2 linked regions of the Pararhizobium capsulatum DSM 1112 genome follow. The protein of the gene in region 1 interacts with the protein of each later gene in a pairwise test. Links are inferred from orthologs where the notes say so. Each region holds a gene or a part of one and is shown on either strand. Other genes may lie near its edges.

Region 1 (10,903 bases):
ACAACCGCCCCGCCGTCGCCCGCCACATGAGCGTCACCGGCGGCTGACGCTCCGGAACAAAGTGCAAGGCTGAACGTTCGCATCCATCACCAACGGAGGCGGAACGATGACGGACGCCGTCGAGACATTGGTTCGCAGCAGCTTCGATTGTTACATGACGATGGACCGAAGCCGGATGGAAGCCCTTCTCGCTCCCGATTTCACCTTCACCAGCCCCTATGACGACCATATTGATCGCGCGACCTATTTCGAACGATGCTGGCCGGCGGCTGGCAGCTTCGAATCCCTCGATATCCGCCATCTCGCCATGTTGGGCGACCGCTGCTTCGTGCTTTATGACGGCAAGTCCCACCGCGGAAAACTCTTTCGCAACACCGAACTTTTCACGATCGCCAATAGACGCATCCGCTCTGTCGAGGTCTTCTTCGGCCTGCCACCGGGCGGCCCGGTCCAGAAGGCGTCTGACTGATCTTTCGGTATGCAAAAGGCCTGCGTCGCTGCGCGGCCTTTTCGCTTTGCAAACGATCGAAGCAGCTATTTAAGCAGCATAGCTCCGGCCATAGCCCACCGGCTGAACCCGCGTTCCCGTCTTGAACCGTTCGATCTTCTCGTTGAGCGTATCGACCTGCTGGCGCAGGCCGTGGATTTCGGCCGTGTTTTCCTCGACCATCGCAGCATTCTGCTGGGTCAGCAGTTCGACTTCATGAACCGCCTGGTTGACTTCGTTGAGCCCGCGATACTGGTCTGCAGCAGCGGCCTCGATGTTGCTCACCAGCTGGTGGATCGTCGAGATATGGTCGTTGATGACGGTCAGCGCATTGCCGGTCTCCTGAACCAGCTCGACGCCGCCTCGCACCTGCCGGGCACTGTCGGAAATCAGGCCCTTGATCTCGCGGGCAGCACCGGCGCAGCGCTGCGCCAGTTCGCGAACTTCCTGCGCAACCACGGCAAAGCCGCGCCCCGCCTCACCGGCACGGGCCGCCTCGACGCCGGCGTTCAGTGCCAGCAGGTTGGTCTGGAAGGCGATTTCGTCGATCACGCCGATGATCGTGCTGATCTTTTCGGATGAGCGATTGATCGCCGCCATCGCCTCGATCGCCTTGCTGACGACCTCGCCCGAGTGACGCGCATAACTATGGGTTTCGTCAACAGATACCGTCGTCTTGCGCGCGCTTTCGGCGGTCGAGCGAACGATCTCGGTAAGCTGGCGCAGCGCCCGTGAGCTTTCCTCAAGGGCGGCGGCCTGCTGCTCGGTACGACGGGCGAGATCGTCGGCGGAGGCCGAAAGATTGCCCGTACCACCGGTAATTTCGCCAGTGACGATACGAACATCCGTCAGCGTCGCACGCAGCGCTTCCACGGCGTTGTTGTACGTACGAGCCATCATCACGTAGTCCGCGCCCAGATCCTCCGCCATGCCGGCTTCAAGATTGCCGTCGGCAAGCTGGCCAAGCACGTCGGAGAGTGCGTTCAAAGCCTCGATCTGTTCGGCTTCGATCCGTGCACGTTCGCGGCTGCGCTTGGCCTCCTCTTCGGCTGAAAGCACGCGTGCTGCCTCGGCTTCTTGCTCAAGGCGAACGTTCTCGACAGCATTGTCTCGGAAGACGGCGACCGAGCGCACCATGTCGCCGATTTCGTCGCCGCGGTTGCGGCCCTCAATGGCAACTTCGAGATCGCCATTGGCAAGGCGGGTCATGACTTCGGTCACGCGCTTCAGCGGACCGCGCAGGGTTTCGACCAACATCAAACCGCCGATGATCGCGAGCAACGTACCGGCCACCATGGCGATGATCGAGACATTGGCCGAACGCTGGCTGTCCTTCTTGCCCGCTTCCTGTGCATTGCTGACGAAGCTTTCGAGCGTCTGGCTGGCGATAGCAACGAGATCGAAGGCTTCGGTCTTGCCGCCCTGCCAGCGCTCGCCGACGTCGATCAGCTGGGCAGAACCCGTGCCGATATTGGCGAGCGAAGGCGCAAGCTTGTCGGAGAGATCACGCAGTGCAGCGTTCTTGGCGCCAAGCTGGGAAAGTTTTCTTGCGGTTGCCTTCACCGCGGCGATATCGTCGGTTACGTGTCGACGGCTTTTGGCATCCAGCGCGCGGTGCAATTCGCTGATATGAAAGCGGGTCATGTCTAGACCCTTGAAGGTGTCGTTCATCAGCGAAATCAGCGTCTTCAGCGTGGTCACTTCGGCGTCCATGCCGACGAATCGCTTGGCAGCAGTGTCTGAGTTGACGGCGGCCTGCTTGGCAAAATCCGCTTCGAACTTGCTGAGCTTGCTGAGGGCAGGAATGAACTCGAGCTTCTTGGCTTCGTTGTCTTCGGCGCTTTTAAGCACGTCGCTGATCTTCTGCACTTCGGTCTTCAGCGCCTTGATCTGCTCCTGCACCTTCGGTGAAGCGATATGTTCGGCTTCCTCGATCTGCTTGAGAAGATGCGGCAGGAACGTGATGGCGGCACTGACCTTGGCATCGGCGGTCGCGCCGAGCGTCACAGGCAGACGGAATTTCTTGGTGCGTTCGGCAAGCCCCTGATAGGCGGCGGCATCGAACAGAAGTGCCTTGGCAAAGGCTTCCTTGTCATCCGATTCCTTGCGGATGATATCGACCTGACGATACGCGGCAGTTCCCTGCGCGGTCATGTCGGCCATTGCCGCCTCAAGAGAGGCCGTGACAACGTCGCGTTCGGTCTTGATCGCCCAGAGCTTTTCGGCCCGTGCAAGCATGGCCGGGCCAAGCGCCACCACCGGCTCGATCTTTGCCTTGTCAGCGCTTTCGACGAGCAGGCCGTTCAGCCGCTCGATACCAGCTTCCTGATCGGCGATCCGCGCCTTCAACTCATTGAGACTTTCACTCGTCGTCCGATCGGCAAACGTCTGCAAACCACTGCGCAACGCCTGGAAATCAGAGAGATTGTTGATGGTCTCGCGCGTGACCGTCATGTGGCCGTTCAGCGTGCTGGCCGTGAAATAGCCGACGAGACCTATACCCGCGATCAGGGCGACGAGGGGCACGACAAACAGCAGGACCTTTGTAACGATGCGCAGACGCTGCAGCGAACGATCGATCAGGGACATTCCAAACTCCATCTTTGGCAAACCGGACATTCCCGCCGGCCGCGTCAAGGACGGGCCTTGCGACCGATGCACGGGCGGGTGCGCGGTCTTTCTCGTGAGCAACGTCGGGGAAGTCGACTAACCCTACGTCAACCAGAATCGCATCATGCGACACCAAAGCGGAGTACCGCGACGATAGGTGTTGATACTTAATATTGTCTCAATAAAACCGGGACCTTAACCGCGAAAGTACAGGGCTTTCAAAGCAATGGTTCTTGGTTCTGTAGTCAAATCAGCAGCCTAAACTTTCACCTGTCTGCCTCGAAATGAAACAGGGTAGAATTCGCGGTTGCACAAAACGGATGCCGGTGCTTTACAGATATGCAACGTCGCCGCGTGCAAGCATCGGCCATGTAGTCCACAAGCAGCTCAGCGGATGCCGGCAGTGCCGGCCAGGAATTGGAAATGCAATCTTCGGCGAATTTGCGCGGCGCAATTTTCATGTGCCTCGCCATGGCTGGCTTTACCGTCAACGATGCCCTGGTGAAATCGGTTACCGGCGTCATGAATGCGGGCCAGATCATGCTCGTGCGGGGCGCGATGACCTCCGTTCTGGTCCTCTTGCTGGCGCGCCATTTCGGCGCCTTCCGTTCCCTTCGCCTTCTGCTCAGCCCGATCATTGCGCTTCGCATCGTCGCGGAGGTGATTGCGTCCATCACCTATATTTCGGCGCTCGGCGAAATGCCGCTCGCCAATGCCTCGTCGATCCTGCAGGCGCTGCCCCTGGCCGTCACCTTGGGCGCCGCTCTTTTCCTGTCGGAGCCTGTCGGCTGGCGGCGCTGGCTCGCCATTCTCGCGGGCTTCGTCGGCGTCCTCATCATTCTGCGCCCAGGTCCTGAAGGTTTTACATCCGCAGCAGTCGCCGTCATCGCCTCGGTGGTCGCAGCTGCCACCCGTGACCTCTCCACTCGCCGCATCGCCGCCGACATCCCATCGCTCTTCATCTCCGCGACAACCGCGGTCATCATCACGCTCACCGGTGCAGTGCTTGTCCTGCCGCTTGGTGGCTGGCAGCCGATGACCGGGACCTCGGTGCTTCACCTTGCCGCCGCAAGCCTGCTGCTGCTCGTCGGATACCAGTGCATCGTGCTTGCCATGCGCCATGGCGAAATCGCCATCATCGCCCCGTTCCGCTATACCAGCCTGATCTGGTCGATCGGTATCGGCGTCCTGTTCTTTTCCGAATCCCCTGACATCTGGACGATGATCGGCGTCGGTATCATCATCGCCTCCGGCCTTTACGCCTTTGCCCGCGAAAACAGCCGCAGGCTTGCTGCGCGGCGCCTTTCGGGCGAATAAGCACGGGATCGCCGTAAGGATACCAATGCAGGAAGAAACCAGCCTCATCAAACCACCAGGCTTCATTCTCGCAGGCGGCCTCTCCTCCCGTATGGGAAGCCCCAAGGCGCTGGCCATCCTCGGCGGCGAAACGCTGCTCGCCCGCGCCGCCAACCGTCTGGCGCCACAGGTGAGCGCTCTGCACCTGAACTGGAACGGCCCGATCCCGGCGGAAGGCCTTTGCGGGTTCTCTCCAGTCCCCGACGAGATCGGCGGCCATGCCGGCCCGCTCGCCGGCATCCTCACGGCGATGAGGCACATAGCGCGCATCGATCCGGCCACGTCCCACGTCGTCACCGTTCCGATCGACGCGCCGTTCTTCCCGCTGGACCTCGTGGCAAGGCTAAAGGCGGCTATACGCTCAGAGGAGGACATTGCCATCGCCTTTTCGGAAGGTAACATGCATCCTGTCTTCGGGCTCTGGCCCGTCGTGATCGCGGATGACCTTGAGAATTTCCTTGGTAACGACGACAAGCGGCGCGTACGGGCTTTCATTGCTCGACACCCCATGATCGCCGTAAACTTCGATCCGCCAGAAGAGACCGATAGCCCGCTCAGGCCGTTCCTCAATCTGAATACGCCGGAGGAACTGGCATGGGCAGGGCAGATGCTGCCAAACCAGGGATAGCGCCACGATGACGACACCAAAGATTTTCGGAATCGCCGGCTGGAAGAATTCCGGCAAGACCGGCCTTGCCGTCCGCCTCGTTACGGAACTCACCCGCCGTGGTTACCGCGTTTCGACCATCAAGCACGCCCATCACGATTTCGATATCGACAAGGTCGGCGCCGACAGCTACCGCCACCGTCAGGCCGGCGCCCATGAGGTAACTATCGTCTCCGGCACCCGCTATGCCATCATGCACGAACTGCGCGGCGCGCCCGAGCCGAGCTTTGCAGAAATCCTCGCCCGCCTCGCTCCTTGCGATCTCGTCTTGATCGAGGGCTACAAACGCGAGCCGATCCCCAAGATCGAAGCCCGCCGCCTGGAAGCCGCCAACCGCGAACCGCTGGCTCCCACCGACCCCCATATCCTCGCCATCGCTGCCGATCATAAGATCAGCGACACCAATCTCGAGATCTTCGATCTCGACGACACAGTGACCATCGCCGATTTCGTGGAGCGCGTGACCGGGCTTAAGTCGGCATAACCTGCCGAAGCGGTAAAAGGACGCGCAAACTCTTGGTCTATAGAGGAGACGCCCGCCGTCGCGATGAAATCCAACCAGCAACGCAATCAAATGCATCCCGTGGACTCTCACCCTTAACAGGATGCGGAAAAAGGCGCTTGCTGCGAGCGGACTGCCGTGATTCCATGCCCGAGTGATTGGCCGGCAGGAGCAGGACATGCGGGGCAGTGATATCCAGACGGCGGGTCTGTTTTCTTATGTGAGCTGCGAAGCACGCGTTCCGACAAGCCATCCGCTGCGGGCAATCCGCGCGATTGTCGACGAGGCACTGGAAGTTCTGTCGCCTGATTTCGAGGCGATGTATTCAGCGATCGGCCGCCCGTCGATCCCGCCGGAGAAGCTTCTGCGCGCCCTGTTGTTGCAGGCTTTCTACACGATCCGCTCGGAGCGCCAGCTCATGGAGCAGATGGACTACAATCTGTTGTTCCGATAGTTCGTCGGCTTGTCGATGGACGCGCCGATCTGGGACGTCACCGTGTTCACCAAGAACCGTGAGCGGCTCCTGGCTGGCGACATCGCCGCCAAGTTCCTGGCCGCATTGCTGAGCCAGCCGCGAGTTAAGGCTCTCTTGTCAGACGAGCACTTCTCGGTGGACGGCACCTTGATCGAAGCCTGGGCCAGCATGAAGAGCTTCAAGCCCAAGGACGAGACTGATGGTGACGGTGATGACAACAACGGCTCCGGCGCTGACGCGAACAAGCCCGCAAAGGCTACGGCACGCAACCCTGAGCGGGATTTCCACGGCGAGAAGCGCAGCAACGCAACTCACGCGTCGACCACCGACCCGGATGCCAGGCTTTACAAGAAGGCCCGTGGGCAGGCGGCCAAGCTTTGCCACATGGGCCACGTCACCCTGGAAAACCGCAACGGGCTGGTTGTCGACGCCACGCTGACCCATGCGACAGGAACCGCAGAGCGCGAGGCTGCACTGGATATGGTGGGCCGCATGGATGGTCGTCATCGCATCACATTGGCTGCAGACAAAGCCTACGATACGGCAGACTTCGTTGCCGCCTTGCGGGATATCAAGGTGACGCCACACGTTGCTCAGAACACGGCGAACCGACGCTCAACCATCGATGGTCGTACCACCCATCACCCCGGCTACGCTGTCAGTCAGCGCATCCGAAAACGCATCGAAGAGGTATTCGGCTGGGCCAAGACCAGCGGCGGAATGCGCAAGACCCGCCATCGCGGAAAGGATCGCGTCGGTTGGATGTTCACCCTGACAGCGACGGCTTATAATCTGGTGAGGCTGCCAAAGCTGCTGACGACGGCATAATCGCGCCCGCAATCCGCCGAGACAGGGCGGATGACGACAAAAGGACCGAAAAGGCCGCTGAAAAAGCCTCATCCCCGCTCGTCTTCGAACCGTCTAGCGAGGATCGGTAGAAAAATTAGCGCTATTTCCGCAACCTGTTAAGGCCGGTTAGGCTCCGCGAGATCGTATCCAGCGATGGTGGGAAAAATGGAACTCCTTGTTCGTCGCCTGAGCAGCCAGGACGTAGAGGTCTTTAAGGACCTCCGGCGAGAAGGTTTGATATTGGAGCCCGCAAATTTCGAATCTTCAGCGGAGGAAGAGGCCACTATTGATGACGAGGAATGGAGCGCCCGATTGTCACGCGGGGGTACTTTTGGTGTGTTCGATGCCGACGAGCTTGTTGGCATCGCCGGTTTCCGTGCCGAATCTGGTGCCAAGACTGCTCACCGCGGACACCTTTCCAGTGTCTACGTGCGGCCGAAGGCTCGCGGCAGCGGTGCCGCAGGGCTGCTGATGAAATCGGTGATCGAGGCAGCAAAGCGCGATGTCGCCTTCCTCTACCTGGTTGTCACTCAGAGCAATGCACGGGCAATTCGCTTCTACGAGAAGCATGGCTTCGCCGCATATGGTCGTGATCCCGGCGGCTTGCTTGTCGATGGAACGTTGTACGAAGACTGCCTGATGGTTTTGCAACTGCGCAACCCGATTTGCTGACGCAACAATCTCTCAATTCACCGTGCCGTCACTGCCGTCCTCGGTCGCATCATCGAGCTTGGCGAAGCTGTATCCCTTCGCCTTTAGTGCGAGAATGCCCCGCGCCACGCCCTGCCCTGCAGCATGGGTCGGCTGGTTGATATGGGCGATGATCACGTCGCCGTCGCGCGCTGATCGAAACCGCTTCTCTGCCCCGGCTGCGCCCAGCAGCGAACCATCGTCGCCATTGACGGAATAGCCGGCGATCCGAAAGCCGAGCATGCGGATTTCGGCGATGGAACTCAGCGTATATTTCGCCGTCGCGCCGCGGTACCAGTGCGGCTCCAGGCCGCGCTCGCGCATGGCCGCGGCCCCGCCCTCGACTTCGGCCGCAACAGCCTTCGGGCTGCCGCCAGCAGCGATACCATAGATCAACGCCGGCCGGTCCACCGGCGGAACATGCATGGCGCCGTGGTTCTCGATTTCGAACAGGTCCGGATGCGCCTTCATAACCGCCAGCGCCGCATCGTTTCGCCTCAGCCAGCGCGCCGTAACGAAGATCGTTGCCGGAATGGCATTGTCGACCAGCGTCTGCAGGATGCGCATGTCCGTCTGGCCGCTACAGGCATCGAAGGTGAGCGCAACCCGCGGCGCATGCCCTTTGCCTGAAGGCTGGATCTTCAGCGCAGGCTCCGACAGGCGGCTCGGTGCCGCAGCGGCGGGAAAAGCAGCCGCGAGGGCAACAAGCAGGACAAGCTGTTTCATAGCGGCGACACGGGCTCAGCGATGGAAGAAAAACAAAAACAGCCCGGCGAAAAAGCCGGGCTGCATCTGCCTATACCGTTCGGCCGTTTACGACCAGATCAATTCTGTGCAACCGGCCTGACAAGCGGGGTTACGCGACGAATTGTCACCCGGCGGTTCTGCTGCTCGGCACCGTCGGTGCGGATTTTCAGATACCGTTCGCCATACCCCTGGGTCACGAGGTTCTCCGGCGGAATGTCGTAAACCTCAGACAGCAGCGAGGCGACCGATTCGGCCCGCTCGTCCGAAAGCACGAGGTTGGAATCGTCCGAGCCGACCGCATCCGTATGCCCTTCGATGAAGAAGGTTTCGCCCGGATCCTTGTCGATGACTTCGAGCATGGCGTCGGCCACCTTGCGCAGGGTCTTGGCCTGCGACAACGGCACTTCGGCACTGCCCGTGGCAAAGGTGATCGTATCGAGATCAATACGGCGCACCTTGTCGCGGATACGGGCCGAGTTCTTCACCTCGTCGATCGTGTAGGTCCGCTCCACCTGTTCCACCGGCGGCTCGGCCAGGAAGTCGTAATAGTCACGATCCGGCTGGCTCGACGTGTCGATGATGTAGTCGCGAACCGGCACGCGCAGACGCATCGGCGGCAGATCGTCGCCCACGTCCACCATCGGCGGGCGCGGGCCTTCGTCGGCTTCCGGCGCGTAGATCATCAGGTACTCGCGCCCGTCCTGATCGATACGCGAACGCTGAACGATATCACCATAGCGGTTGTAGATCGTCACGACACGAACACCATCGCCACGCTCGATGACCTCGCGGGTGCGACCGCGCGGCAGCTCCTCGTAGTAGGTATCACGGGCATCACGGCGCAGGCGCGGGCGGTCATCGCTGCGCACGATCACCTGGTCACCGAAGTCGATGACCGTCCGGTTGTTGCGGCCTTCCTCGATACGCGGACGTTCGCGGTTGTTGCCCGTAAAGGCATCGATCAGGTCGGGCAGACCGAATTCCGGTACAGTGTCGATCCGGCGCCCCTTCTCGTTGATCGCTTCGCCAAGCTCCTCACGGGTCGGCCTGCGATCACGACGCTTGGACTGCGCTTCGGCGTCCGACTTCGGAACCTCGACCTTGTCCTCTTCCACACGGGTCTGTTCGCGCTGCTTTCTGCGGTGCTCACGGGCATCGTTGCCGCCCCGGTTATCGGCGTCCTTGTCGCTGTCGAGAACGGCTGCACCATTATCCGTCGGAAGCACGACCGTCTCGCTGGTCTTGGAGGGATCTTCGGCGATCTTTTCCTTTTCAGCTTCCGTGCGGGTGTCCTTCACCTCCGGCCGTGGCTTGCGCCGATCGCCGGGCTTGCGGCCCTCTGCATTCTCACCGTCGATCGCAGGGCGCAATTCGCCGTCGGTCGCGGGCTTTGCCTGGTCGCCCGTGGCCGGCTGCTCCTGATTCTGCTCGGCATCCTGAAGCTTGCGGCGCTCCTCGCGGGCACGCTTGCGTTCCTCGGCAGCCTTGGTCGCGTCGTCGATAGCGGGCTTGGCTTCGTCGGCCGGGGCCTGCTCCGTCGGCTTGGCGGTCGGAGCCTCCTGCTGCTGCTCTTCGGCTTTTTGACGCTTGAGCTTTTCCTCGCGCGCCTTTTTGCGCCGCTCCTGCGTGGCCTTGTCCGCACCATCGTTCTGCGCCGGCTCGGCCTGTGCGGGTTTTTCCTCGGCCGCAGGCTGCTGTTCCTGCTGCTCGGCATCGCGCTGCTTGCGACGCTTGTTTTCCTGCGGCTTTGCAGGCTGCTCTTCGGTGGGTTGGGCTTCCTTTGGCTGTTCGGCTGCCGGTTGTTCCGCGTCCTGTCGTTTCTTGTGCTTCTTTTCGCTCGGCGCCGGCTGCTCTTCGGCCGGCTGAGCTTCCTGCTGCTGTTCTGGCTGCGCTTCCGGCTGCGGCTCGGCATCGCGCTGCTTGCGACGGCGCGGCTTTTCCTGCGGTTCTTCGGCAGGCTGCTGCTCAGGCGCCGCCTGCTGCTGCTCCGGCTGGGCCTCCTGCGGCTGTTCTTCAACCTGCTCGCGCTTCTTGTGCTTCTTGCGCAAGAGCTCTTCAGGCGCCTGTTCGCCGTCCGGCGCCTGGATGCTTTCTTCCTGTGCGATTTCGAAAGGCTTTTTCAGGCTTTCGGCAAGCGCCGGTTCAAAAACAAGGGAGACAGACAGAACGGGAAAGGCCACCGTTGCAAAAAGTCTGGATCGCTTGATCATCGTGTTTCCTCCTGTGCGGCCGGCATCGATGGCAGAGGTCTGCCGATCCGACTCGTATTTCTGACGTCTTACTGCGGACGCCCGGTGGCTGATCCATGGCGCCAATCCCAGGCACTCGCATCGAACCGTCATCCGTTCTAGGGAAAACCGGATTAACTCGCGATGAATGCGCCGTTCATCGAGCCGTGAGATAGGCGCACCAACGCTTTCGGCCAGCACGCGCACGCCGTCTTTTAACGAAAATCGCTGGAATACCCCTGTTTTTCTGTTGATTTTTGTCTTTGAAGCGTAGGAATATCCAATGAGACCG
Region 2 (11,113 bases), 190 kb from region 1 along the record:
TGCCGTGGGTGTAGGAATATTGACAGGATCTGTCCCTAGTACGAGAGGACCGGGATGGACATATCTCTGGTGGACCTGTTGTGGCGCCAGCCGCATAGCAGGGTAGCTATATATGGAATGGATAACCGCTGAAGGCATCTAAGCGGGAAACCAACCTGAAAACGAGTATTCCCTTGAGAACCGTGGAAGACTACCACGTTGATAGGCCGGGTGTGGAAGTGCAGTAATGCATGAAGCTTACCGGTACTAATCGTTCGATTGGCTTGATCGTTCCCATTGCTTGTGTTCATCACTCGGCAAACGCAAAGCGTTTGTCCGATACTCGGCGAAGACGAAGTCTTCGTCCGACTGAACCATAAGCCATCAAAAAAAGACGTGTTCACATAAGACAAATGAAGCAAAAGCGATAAACCGCAGGCGGTTTACGCAGGCTTCAACCAGCTTCTCAAATATCGGTTTTACCCGCATCTGCGGTGTGAAAATCGCTCTGGCCCAAAGTCGCCTCCTCGTGAGATGACCGTATGGCCGTCCGATGTCCCCTGTGAGCGCCAAGCGAACAGGACAAGGAGTATCGGACAAGCAAAGAGCGAGATTTACACCTGCATTGCAGGTGTAAATCTTGCCCTTTGCCGACCTGGTGGTTATTGCGGGGTGGCCGCACCCGTTCCCATTCCGAACACGGCCGTGAAACGCCCCAGCGCCAATGGTACTTCGTCTTAAGACGCGGGAGAGTAGGTCGCTGCCAGGTCTGCAAAAGGCAAGAATAAACCGATAACATGCGCCCGATGCCGTAAGGCTGAGGATAAGCTGCATGTTCAACAAAAAACCATATCTTCTCTCAACAAACGCCGGCCCAAGCCGAAACAACGGGCCGCCCTCAAGCGGCCTTTTTGCTTCGGTAAATTAAACCGCATAAACAGACGAAATGTTGGTCAATCGAGCTTTTGCAATAAGCAAAAGCGCCGATAAAAGAACTCAAACGAGATTTTGGCTTTGCCAAAACTCGGCAGAAGCGACCAAAGGGTCGCAGCAATCTTTTTGCCAAAGGCAAAAAATTGGCGCGGGGTGGAGCAGCCCGGTAGCTCGTCAGGCTCATAACCTGAAGGCCGCAGGTTCAAATCCTGCCCCCGCAACCAGATCTTCCAGACAGAATAACCAAAAGCCCCGATCGCGAAAGCCAACGGGGCTTTTTGACGTTCAGCTTCATTCGCCCCTCAAAACCCCATCCTTCGCATCCAAGTCGCACGTGCCGATCAGTGTTACCGGATAGCTATTTCGACCGTTGAGCCTTATCTCGAAGAACTCGTGCTTGAATCAGCCTCTCTGCAAGCTTGGCCGGTATCACGCCTGGAGCCTTCTTCTGCTTCTCAAAGCGTTCCAGTATCAGTACTTCGTCATCGAGGGTAATCCCCCGGTAGTCCCCCCGCAAACTAAACGGGCTTTAAAGTAGAATTTTCTCACAAAGATTTTGGAGAAGATTCCGATGAAGACATCACGATTTAGCGACGCGCAGATCATGGCGATCCTGAAGCAGGCAGAGGACGGCATTCCTGTTGCGCAGTTGTGCCGGGAGCATGGCATGAGCGATGCCAGCTTTTACAAGTGGCGGGCCCGGTTAGGCGGCATGGATGCGTCCATGGTCAGCCAAATGAGGAGCATGGAAGACGAGAACCGGCGACTGAAGAAGATGTATGCGGAACTGAGCATGCAGAACGATCTTTTGAAGGAAGCTCTCGGAAAAAAGCGCTGAGGCCGTCTCAACGCAAGGAGATGGCCATGCAAGCGGTCCAGAAGCATAATATCAAAGTGGCCCTCGCGTGCCGGACGTTCTCGATCAGCGAGACGTGCTATCGATATGGACGCAAGCTCGACAGCGAGAACGAAGACATTGCCGACTGGTTGCTGCGTCTGACCACAGCCAGGAAGACTTGGGGTTTCGGCCTGTGCTTCCTTTATCTGCGCAACATCAAGGGCTTCACCTGGAACCACAAGCGGGTGTATCGCATCTATCGCGAACTGGAATTGAACCTTCGGATCAAGCCCAGGAAGCGTTTGGTTCGAGAGCGTCCCGAACCGCTGGCCGTGCCGGAACACCCGAACCGGACCTGGTCGATGGATTTCATGGCCGATCAGCTTGCCGACGGCCGCTCGTTCCGGACCTTGAACGTCATCGATGACTTCAACCGTGAGGGGCTTGGCATCGAGGTCGATTTCTCGTTGCCAGCCGAGCGGGTCGTTCGATCCCTCAACCGGATCATCGAGTGGCGTGGCAAGCCGGATATAATTCGTGTCGATAACGGCCCGGAATATATCAGCGGCACGCTTTTGGCGTGGGCCGAGAAGCGAAACATCACCATCGCCCATATCCAGCCGGGCAAGCCGCAGCAAAACGCCTACATCGAGCGCTACAACCGCACGGTTCGGCATGAATGGCTGGGATGCTTGATATTCGATACCATCAAGGAGGTGCAGGATCACGCCACACGCTGGCTCTGTTGGAGTGGACGGCTCCCAACGGCATCGAATGTGCCAGAATGAGTTCGGTAAGGTACTCAATCAAGGGAGACCGTTCGTGGAAGAGATTATCCGAATTGGTATGGACACGTCAAAGAACGTTTTCCAATTGCATGGCGTGACTGCCAGCGAGCAGCCTGTTCTTCGCAAGAGGTTTTCGCGAAATGGTGAAATACTTCGAGAAAACGCCGCCGACCACTGTTGCAATTGAAGCGTGTGGAGGGTCTCATCATTGGGCCAGGTTTTTGGGAGCGCTTGGCCACGATGTGAAGCTGATCGCTGCGGCGCGACAATCAGGATGAGAATCTCATCCAGATCGCCGCGCTATAGATCGCACCGCAATTGGCGAAACCCTATGTCAAGCGTGGTAAGAACGACATGGCGGACGCGGAGGCTTTGTGCGAGGCGATGAGCCGGCCGACCATGCGTTTCGTGCCAGTGAAGACTGCGGAACAACAGGCAGCGTTGATGTTGGTCGTTGTGAGGGAAAGGCTGCTGCGCAACCGCACTCAGCTCGCTAATGCGATACGCGGTTTTGCGCTGGAATTTGGCATCATCGTCGCCAAGGGGATGTGCCGGATCGAGCCGTTGCTGGAGCGCATTGCCACCGACAAATCTGTACCGGAACTCGCACGCGAACTCTTCGTCATCCAAGGCGTTGAATATCGAGATCTGCTTGTCGAAATCGAAACGGTCGATGAGAAACTGATTGCCTTGCACCGTTCCGATGAATGTAGCCGGCGCTTGGCCGAAATTCCTGGGGTGGGTCCGATCGGTGCCTCCCTGCTGAGAATGAAAGCGCCGGATCCGAAAATGTTCAGATCAGGCCGCGATTTTGCTGCCTGGATTGGCCTAACGCCCAAAGATCATTCTACCGCTGGAAGAGTGAGGCTTGGAGGGATCACTCGTGCGGGAGATGAATTACTGCGAAGCATATTGGTAGTTGGCGCAACTGCTCTTCTTCAGCACGTCAGAGCCGGTCGAAGCAAGCATGCCTCTCGATGGCTTCTCGAACTCCTACGACGAAAGAGACCAAAGCTGGTCGCCGTGGCGCTCGCCAACAAGATCGCCCGTATTGCCTGGAAGCTGATGATAAGCGGAGAAGCATACCAACGGCCTACAGGACCAGCACCGGCAATATGAAGATTGGCCATGACGGTGAGCGGGATTAGAATGCTACCGTTGTGAGTTGATGCTGTGAACTTGCAAGAAAAAGCAGATGGCGTGATCGATCGATCCAAGACACGTGAAACTCCGTTAAGTCCAATGGCTATCGAAAGTCGAGGCTCTGTTAGGAACACATGTCGCGGAAACCATCTTGGCCAGCGGTAATGTTTAACCGCATACAAAGGCCGCACATATGGAAGCAAGCGATCCGATCAAATATCCGCTGAAAGTGCTTGCAATCGGGAGCCGTCCACATATGGACATACAACAATGACCGACCCAATATGGCTATCGGCGGCATCACGCCGAGGCAGAAACTGAAAATGGCAGCGTAAATTCTACTGATCGGACCCGTTAAAAACGGGGGGATTACCTCCGTACAGAAGGCGTGAATCATCCACCCGAAAGCGAGGGGCTCAAAGCTGTTCAATGTCAGTGAGAAAGGCAAGAGTCATTACAGGGTCATTACAAAACAGAGGTCTTCCCTGTCTGTTACCTTAAGAATCTTGTCTAAGTTATTGAAAAGACTGGTGCCCCCAGAGAGACTCGAACTCCCGACCCTCTGATTACAAATCAGATGCTCTACCAACTGAGCTATAAGGGCGCCAACGCGGATGGCAGTACCATATTCAGCCGGTGTGTAAAGCGAAAATGGAGTGTTTCTGCTTATTTTTGAAGGACTGCTTTCGAAAGCTCTCGCCATCCTGGTCGAAGTCCAACGCTGTCGAGTTTCTCGTGGCGAATGTGACGTCGAAGTTGAAGATGTTATCTTTCCGGCCCGTCTGTCCCATGCTGAAACATCCTTCGGACGAATGAAACGCGCCGGTGTGCGAAGGCTAAAAAACCGCTTGTTGCGGAACATTCAACGGCTTACCGTGCTGATTGTGGCAAAGGATGGGCTGGCCATCCCGTACCCCCTTCGCAAAATATTTATGACCGGAGAGAGCGATGAACTTTAGATCTGTAACGTTTGCTGTATTGAGTGCGCTCGCGATGCTCTCGGGCTGCGCTAGCACAGGCGGCAACAACACGACCTACGCGGACTATCAGGGGGCTTATCCGCAGCCGTTCCTGGGTGCGAAGAGCGGAGCCAATGTGGGCATTCCGCTGAATTAATCAGCTTAACAGCATGATCTCGCATGGTGCGCCGGCCTCCGCTGCCGGTGCGCCAACTGGCCGGATGATGAGGCAATCAGCCTGGGCAAAGACCCGCATCATCGATGAGTCCTGCCGTGCAAAAGGATCCGCAATCCGGTCCCCATTGTCATTCTTGCGCAACCGGCCGCGAATATAGTCCTGCCGGACATCGTTGGCCGGCAGCGCTTCACCGAGTTGAGCCGATACCAGCCTGTTATTGGCAGGTAATCCACCCAGATGGCGCAGAATCGGCTCCAGAAACAGGTAGGAGCATACCAGGCTGGAGACCGGGTTACCCGGCAACCCCAGAACGACTGTTTTCCCAAGGGAGCCGACCATCAGCGGCTTGCCCGGACGCATCGCGATCTTCCAGAAATCGAGCACCATTCCGGCGTCAAGAAGCGCCGGTTGAACCAAATCGTGATCGCCAACCGATGCGCCGCCCAGCGTGACCAACACGTCCACACCCGACCTGACTGCCTGACGGACGGCTTCGGTGATCGCCGTCTTGTCGTCGCCGATGATTCCGAGATCGATGATGTCGGCGCCGTTTTCGCGGGCGATCGCGCCCACGCCGAAACTGTTGGAGGCGATGATCTGGTCCGGGCCTGGCTGTGAGCCCGGTGGCAGGAGTTCATCACCAGTCGCGAGGATGGCGACCTTGGGGCGGGCAACCACAGACAAGGAGGGATGGTTCATGGCGGCGGCGACCGTCAGGCGGGCCGGGGTCATGCTTTCGCCTGCATGGACGATGACGTCACCCTTGGCAAAATCCTGGCCTTTTGGGCGTATATGGCGACCCTTGGGTGGTGAGAAGTGCGCACGAATACGGTCGTTTGCGAGCCGCTCGGCATCCTCCTGTGCAAGCACGCAATCAGCGCCCTCGGGAATTGGCGCGCCGGTAAAGATGCGCACGACTTCGCCCGCTCCCAGCCGGCCCGTAAAACCGCGCCCGGCGGCGGATTGCCCGATCACCGTCAGTTCCACAGCGGTTTTGGAGAAATCCTCATGGCGCCCGGCGTAGCCATCCATGGCCGAGTTATCGAAGGCGGGGTGGGTCAGCAACGCCCGGACGTCCTCGGCGAGAATGCGACCGTGGGCCATATCCAGCGAGACACTCTCTGTTCGACGCTCGGCCGGCGCCAGAGCAAGAAGTCTTCGCAGCGCTTCATCGACCGGAAGCAGCGCCATGGCTTAGGACCCTACGCGTTCGAAATCGCCGGATCGTCCGCCGGACTTGCGCCGGAGGCGGATGCCGCCAATCTCCATCTCGCGGTCGGCGGCCTTGGCCATGTCATAAATGGTGAGGCAGGCAACACTTGCTGCCGTCAAAGCCTCCATCTCCACGCCGGTTCGACCGGTGAGCTTGGCCATTGCCTCCACCCTCAGGCCTGGCAGGTTTGGGTCAGGGGTAATATCGACGGCGACTTTGCTCAGCATCAAAGGATGACAAAGCGGAATGAGGGTTGCCGTCTGTTTCGCAGCCATGATGCCCGCAATCCTGGCTGTCGCGATCACGTCCCCCTTCTTTGCATTGCCATTGAGAATGAGCTCCAGGGTTTCCGGCTTCATATGGACATAACCCTCGGCAACGGCGACACGAACAGTCTCCTCCTTGTCGCCGACATCGACCATGCTTGCGGTTCCGGCGGCATCGATATGGGTGAGGGAGGGGCCTCGCGTCATTCCGCGGCCATAACCGCTGCTGAGCCTGTCAGAAGCTGGCGCGTTGCTGCAGCAACATCATCCTTGCGCATCAGGCTTTCGCCAACGAGGAAGGTGCTGATCCCGGATGTCTGCAGGCGGACACATTCGTCATGGGTAAAAATGCCACTCTCGCCAACCAGGAGCCGATCCTCCGGCACCAGCGGTGCAAGCTTCTCGGAAAGCGCGATATCGACCTCGAACGTCTTAAGATTGCGGTTGTTGATGCCGAGAAGCTTGGACTTGAGCTTCAGCGCACGTTCCAGTTCTTCCTGGTCATGAACTTCGACCAGAACGTCCATGCCGAGGGCAAAGGCTTCATGCTCCAGCCGGCGGGCATCGTCGTCGCTGAGCGATGCCATGATTAGCAAAATGCAGTCCGCACCCCAGGCCCGTGCCTCATGCACCTGATAAGTATCGAACATGAAATCCTTGCGTAGCGCGGGCAGGGAACAAGCCGCGCGTGCCGCTGTCAAAAAGCTGGGTTGGCCCTGAAAACTCGGCGTGTCCGTCAGGACGGAAAGACAGGCTGCGCCACCCGCCTCGTAGGCCTTTGCAAGGCTCGGCGGATCGAAGTCGGCGCGGATCAGCCCCTTGGAAGGGCTGGCTTTCTTGATTTCCGCAATCAGGCCGAAAAGTCCCTCTGCCTTCCTGGCACGGAGGCTTGCCATGAAACCGCGCGGGGCTTCCTGATCAGCCTGCATGGCTCTGAGGTCAGCAAGCGAGACCTTCGATTTCGCGGCCGCGATTTCCTCGCGCTTGTAGATCTCGATCTTCTGCAGAATGTCTGTCATCGCTGTTCTCCTGCCACGGAGTTGGTGGAGGCCACGAGCTTTTCAAGCGTTGTCTTCGCGCTTCCGCTGGTAAGCGAATTGCGGGCAATCTCCATGCCGCCGCGAAGATCCTCGGCGCGGCCTGCGACGACTAGCGAGGCGGCCGCGTTGGCCAGCGAAATATCGCGGTAAGCTGTTGCATCGCCTTCGAGAACACCCTTCAGAGCCAGGGCGTTGTACGCACCGTCTCTGCCTTTCAGATCAGCGATCCCAACGGTTGGAAGTCCAAAATCGTCCGGTGACAGTTCGAATGTTCTGATCTCACCGTTTTCCAGGGCCGCCACTTGAGTTGTGCCTGTCGTGGTGATTTCATCCAGTCCGTCGCCATGGACGACCCAGACACTCTTCGAGCCGAGATCACGCAGCACCTCGGCAATCGGAACCAGCCAGCGGGGTGCAAAGACGCCGACAAGCTGCTGGGTGACACCCGCCGGGTTTGAAAGCGGGCCGAGCAGATTGAAGATCGTACGGGTTCCGAGTTCAACCCGAGTCGGGCCGACATGCCGCATCGCCGAATGATGCTGCTGGGCGAACATGAAGCCGAGCCCGGCTTCAGCAATGCTGCGGGAGATGGCCTCGGGTCCGATATCGAGCTTTACGCCGAGGCAGGAGAGGGCGTCCGCCGTGCCGGACTTCGAGCTGAGTGCCCGATTGCCGTGCTTGGCGACGGGCACGCCGGCGCCGGCGACGATGAGAGCAGCCAGCGTGGAGATATTGTAGGTGCCGGCGCCGTCGCCCCCGGTTCCGACAATATCAATTGCGTCGGCAGGCGCCTCGACTGTCAGCATGCGCGCGCGCATGGCCGCGACGGCTCCGACGATTTCGTCAACGGTTTCGCCGCGCACGCGCAGCGCCATCAGGAAGCCGCCGATCTGCGACGGGGTTGCCTCGCCGGACATGATGATTTCGAAGGCTGCGCGCGCATCGGTGCGATCCAGCGCTTCACCTGCGGCCGCCTTCGCGATGAAAGGCTTCAAATCCGGCATGAATGCATCCTCGTCATATTTTATTGCCGGGCCAGCGAAGTCTCGGCGAGTTGCTGGTTGATCGATACACCATAGCCGGTCTGCAGCTCGGTCACCATCTGGTCAAGGATGTCATCACCGCTTGAGCGCGCAACGGCGTCAATCTGCCGATCGTCGCTGTCGAGCGCATTGACCGGAGCATCCGGGTTCACGGCGGTAACCTTGAGAAGGATCTGGCCCTCCCCACCGACACCGGCTGCATTGGCAACAGTACCCTCGGGGCCGCTGAAGGCAGCTGTGACGGCTGCCGGGCTCAGAGCGGCGTCGTCGGACGAGCGCCGCAGACCGGTCTTGGTTTCTACGGCAATGCCAAGCTCCGTGGCGATCGCAGCAAGCGTTTCGCCCTTTTGAACGCGCGCCTTCAGCTCTTCGGCCTTGGCTGCTAAGGCCTTGCGCTGCTGTTCAGCCGTCCAGTCCGCGACCACTTTCTCGCGGGCTTCATCAAGGGTGCGGTCGCGCGACGGGGTGACTTCCTCGACATCGAACCAGACATAACCATCACGGCCGAGATTGACCGGCAGCGTTTCGCCACCCACCTCGGCTTTAAAGGCTTCTTCAAGCAGCGCCTTGGCTTCCGGAATGCCGGCAACAGGCTCGCCGTCCGCGTCATTGCCGCGTGCATCGATCGCATTGATGACAACGAGCTTCAGACCCGATTGGCTCGCCGCTTCCTGCATGGTGGCGCCGGAAACCCGTGCATCCTCGAACTTGTCATGGATACCCATGATCTCGTTGGCGGCGTTGGAAAGCGCGACTTCCTGGCGCAACTCTTCCTTGGCTTCATCGAAGGTCTTCACGGTCGCCGGCTTGATGTTGGAAACGCGCAGGATGACCGGGCCGAAGGCACCATCGACAACTGGCGTTACGCCGCCATCGAGCGTGACGGCAAAGGCCGCATCGGCAATCTTGGCATCCGGAACACGATCACGGGTGAAATCACCGAGCAGAACGTCCGTGCTGGTCTTGCCCTGTTCGGTAACGACGTCATCAAAGGACGTGCCGGCAGCGAGCTTCCCGGCCGCTTCATCAGCTGCTTCGCGCGAGGGGAACGCGAGCTGTTCGATCGTGCGGATTTCGGCGGCGCTGAAGCTATCCTTGCGCTTGTCGTAATCCGCGCGAAGCTCCTCGTCGGTGACCGTCTTCGGATCGGCGATATCAGCAGGCTCAAGCTTCACATAGGCGAGGCGGCGGAACTCGGGCGCGCGATATTCGGCCTTGTGGGTTTCGAACCACGGCGTGAGAACGTCGTCTGCCGGAGCCTTGATCGGATCGATATTGGCATTGGACAAAAGCAGATAATCGAGATCGCGGGCTTCGTTGCGATATTGGTGCAGGGCTTCGGTCAGGATCTTTGGCGCGGAATAGCCATCGGAGAGGGCTTCGACGATCTGCGAGCGCACGGCAACCTGGCTGCGATTGTTGATATAGTCCTGTTCTCGCAGGCCGGCATTGCGCAGGACGCTGGAGAAGGTCAACCGATCGAACTGGCCATTGACGCCATGGAAGGCCGGGTCTTCGCTAATGAGGGTTGCGAGGCGATCCTGGGAAAGGCCGAGGTTCATGTCCTCCGAGAGCTGATCCAGTGTGGCCCCTGCAACGAGCTGGGAATAAACCTGCGACTCGACGCCGAAGGCTCGGGCCTGGTCGCGTGTCAGCCTGGTGCCGAACTGGCGAGAGAGCTGGGCGATCTGCCGCTCATAGGCGAGACGGAAGTCGCTGGGCGATACCTTGACGTCACCGACAGTGACCACGGCGTCAGACCCGGTATGGACGATGGAGGTCGATGCACCCCATATGCCGAATGAAATCACAAGAATGACCATCAAGCCTTTAATGACCCAGGTCTTGGAGGCGTTTCTCAGGAGTTCAAGCATCGGATTGCATACCTCGTGGCATTTCGTGTCCGCCGGATGACGGTTGGTCCCGTTCCTTAAAACAAAGCCGCTCGGATGAGAAGTGTCACAAAGCCCAAAAAATATTGTGCCAAGCCTCATGAAGAGGTGGCCAGGGGTTGTCGAAGGCTACGTTCAGCCAGCTTTCGCAAAACCGATCGCCTTGGATGCGGCGCAGAATGGCTTTGGCGTGTCGGAATTGTTAGCCGGCAAGCGAATATTCTCTAGTAAAATCGTCGATGTGAGGCTTAATTGCCTGGCGGCGACACAGGGAAAATTAACCGAGTCACCGCTTCGGCGGCCCGGTTGAAAGGGGCAGTAGAATATCTCATGGGCTCAATGGCAGTGATGATAAGCCTGTTTGGCGCGATAGCCCTTCTGCTGTTTGGGTTGTCTCAAGTAAAAGAAGGCGTCACCAGAGCCTTCGGCATCAAGTTGCGTACGGGGCTCGCCCGGGGTACCAGCGGCTCCTTGCGTTCATTTGCAAGCGGCTTCGTCGCCACGGTCGCTCTGCAGAGTTCCACCGCTACGGCCTTGATGATCGCTTCGTTCGTCGAAAAGGGGCTCGTACAGGCCCGCATGGCCCAAGTCGTCCTGCTAGGGGCCAATGTTGGAACGGCTGTCACAGCGTGGATCGTCTCGCGCGGCGTAGACTGGCTGTCACCGCTTCTTATCCTCGCCGGCGTCATTCTTCACCGAAGCGGAAGATCAAGTGCGCAACAGGGCGGCGGGGCTGCTCTCGTCGGCATTGGTTTGATGCTTTTGTCGCTGCATCTCCTGGGGATCGCGACGGAACCAATGCGGGCATCACCGGCGCTCGCGGCTTTTATCGGTTTGCTGG

Evidence for each region.
Region 2: the proteins of mobA (region 1) and QO002_RS12695 interact in binary tests that used the Escherichia coli proteins (3 or more experiments, as listed by UniProt). The link is inferred for Pararhizobium capsulatum DSM 1112 from one-to-one orthologs.

The regions. Positions count from the first base shown.
Region 1 is NZ_JAUSVF010000001.1:2,779,042-2,789,944, forward strand. The notes cover bases 3,534-6,260. They hold mobA (molybdenum cofactor guanylyltransferase MobA), read left to right. Parts: upstream 3,534-4,439; coding sequence 4,440-5,081; downstream 5,082-6,260. Other genes in these bases: QO002_RS13530 (DMT family transporter), read left to right, coding at 3,534-4,414; mobB (molybdopterin-guanine dinucleotide biosynthesis protein B), read left to right, coding at 5,089-5,604. Outside these bases: GTP 3',8-cyclase MoaA, read left to right, coding at 1-47; QO002_RS13520 (nuclear transport factor 2 family protein), read left to right, coding at 107-469; QO002_RS13525 (methyl-accepting chemotaxis protein), read right to left, coding at 539-3,076; more of QO002_RS13530, read left to right, coding at 3,521-3,533; QO002_RS13550 (GNAT family N-acetyltransferase), read left to right, coding at 7,112-7,618; QO002_RS13555 (polysaccharide deacetylase family protein), read right to left, coding at 7,631-8,362; QO002_RS13560 (OmpA family protein), read right to left, coding at 8,461-10,593. UniProt on the Escherichia coli protein: Transfers a GMP moiety from GTP to Mo-molybdopterin (Mo-MPT) cofactor (Moco or molybdenum cofactor) to form Mo-molybdopterin guanine dinucleotide (Mo-MGD) cofactor.
Region 2 is NZ_JAUSVF010000001.1:2,591,698-2,602,810, reverse strand. Bases 3,904-6,840 are described here. They hold QO002_RS12695 (molybdopterin molybdotransferase MoeA), read right to left. Parts: upstream 6,010-6,840; coding sequence 4,798-6,009; downstream 3,904-4,797. Other genes in these bases: trpC (indole-3-glycerol phosphate synthase TrpC), read right to left, coding at 6,501-6,840; moaC (cyclic pyranopterin monophosphate synthase MoaC), read right to left, coding at 6,013-6,504; QO002_RS12700 (hypothetical protein), read left to right, coding at 4,630-4,797; QO002_RS12705 (hypothetical protein), read left to right, coding at 4,338-4,640. Also shown: more of trpC, read right to left, coding at 6,841-7,316; trpD (anthranilate phosphoribosyltransferase), read right to left, coding at 7,313-8,341; QO002_RS12675 (peptidylprolyl isomerase), read right to left, coding at 8,362-10,254; QO002_RS12670 (Na/Pi cotransporter family protein), read left to right, coding at 10,603-11,113. UniProt on the Escherichia coli protein: Catalyzes the insertion of molybdate into adenylated molybdopterin with the concomitant release of AMP.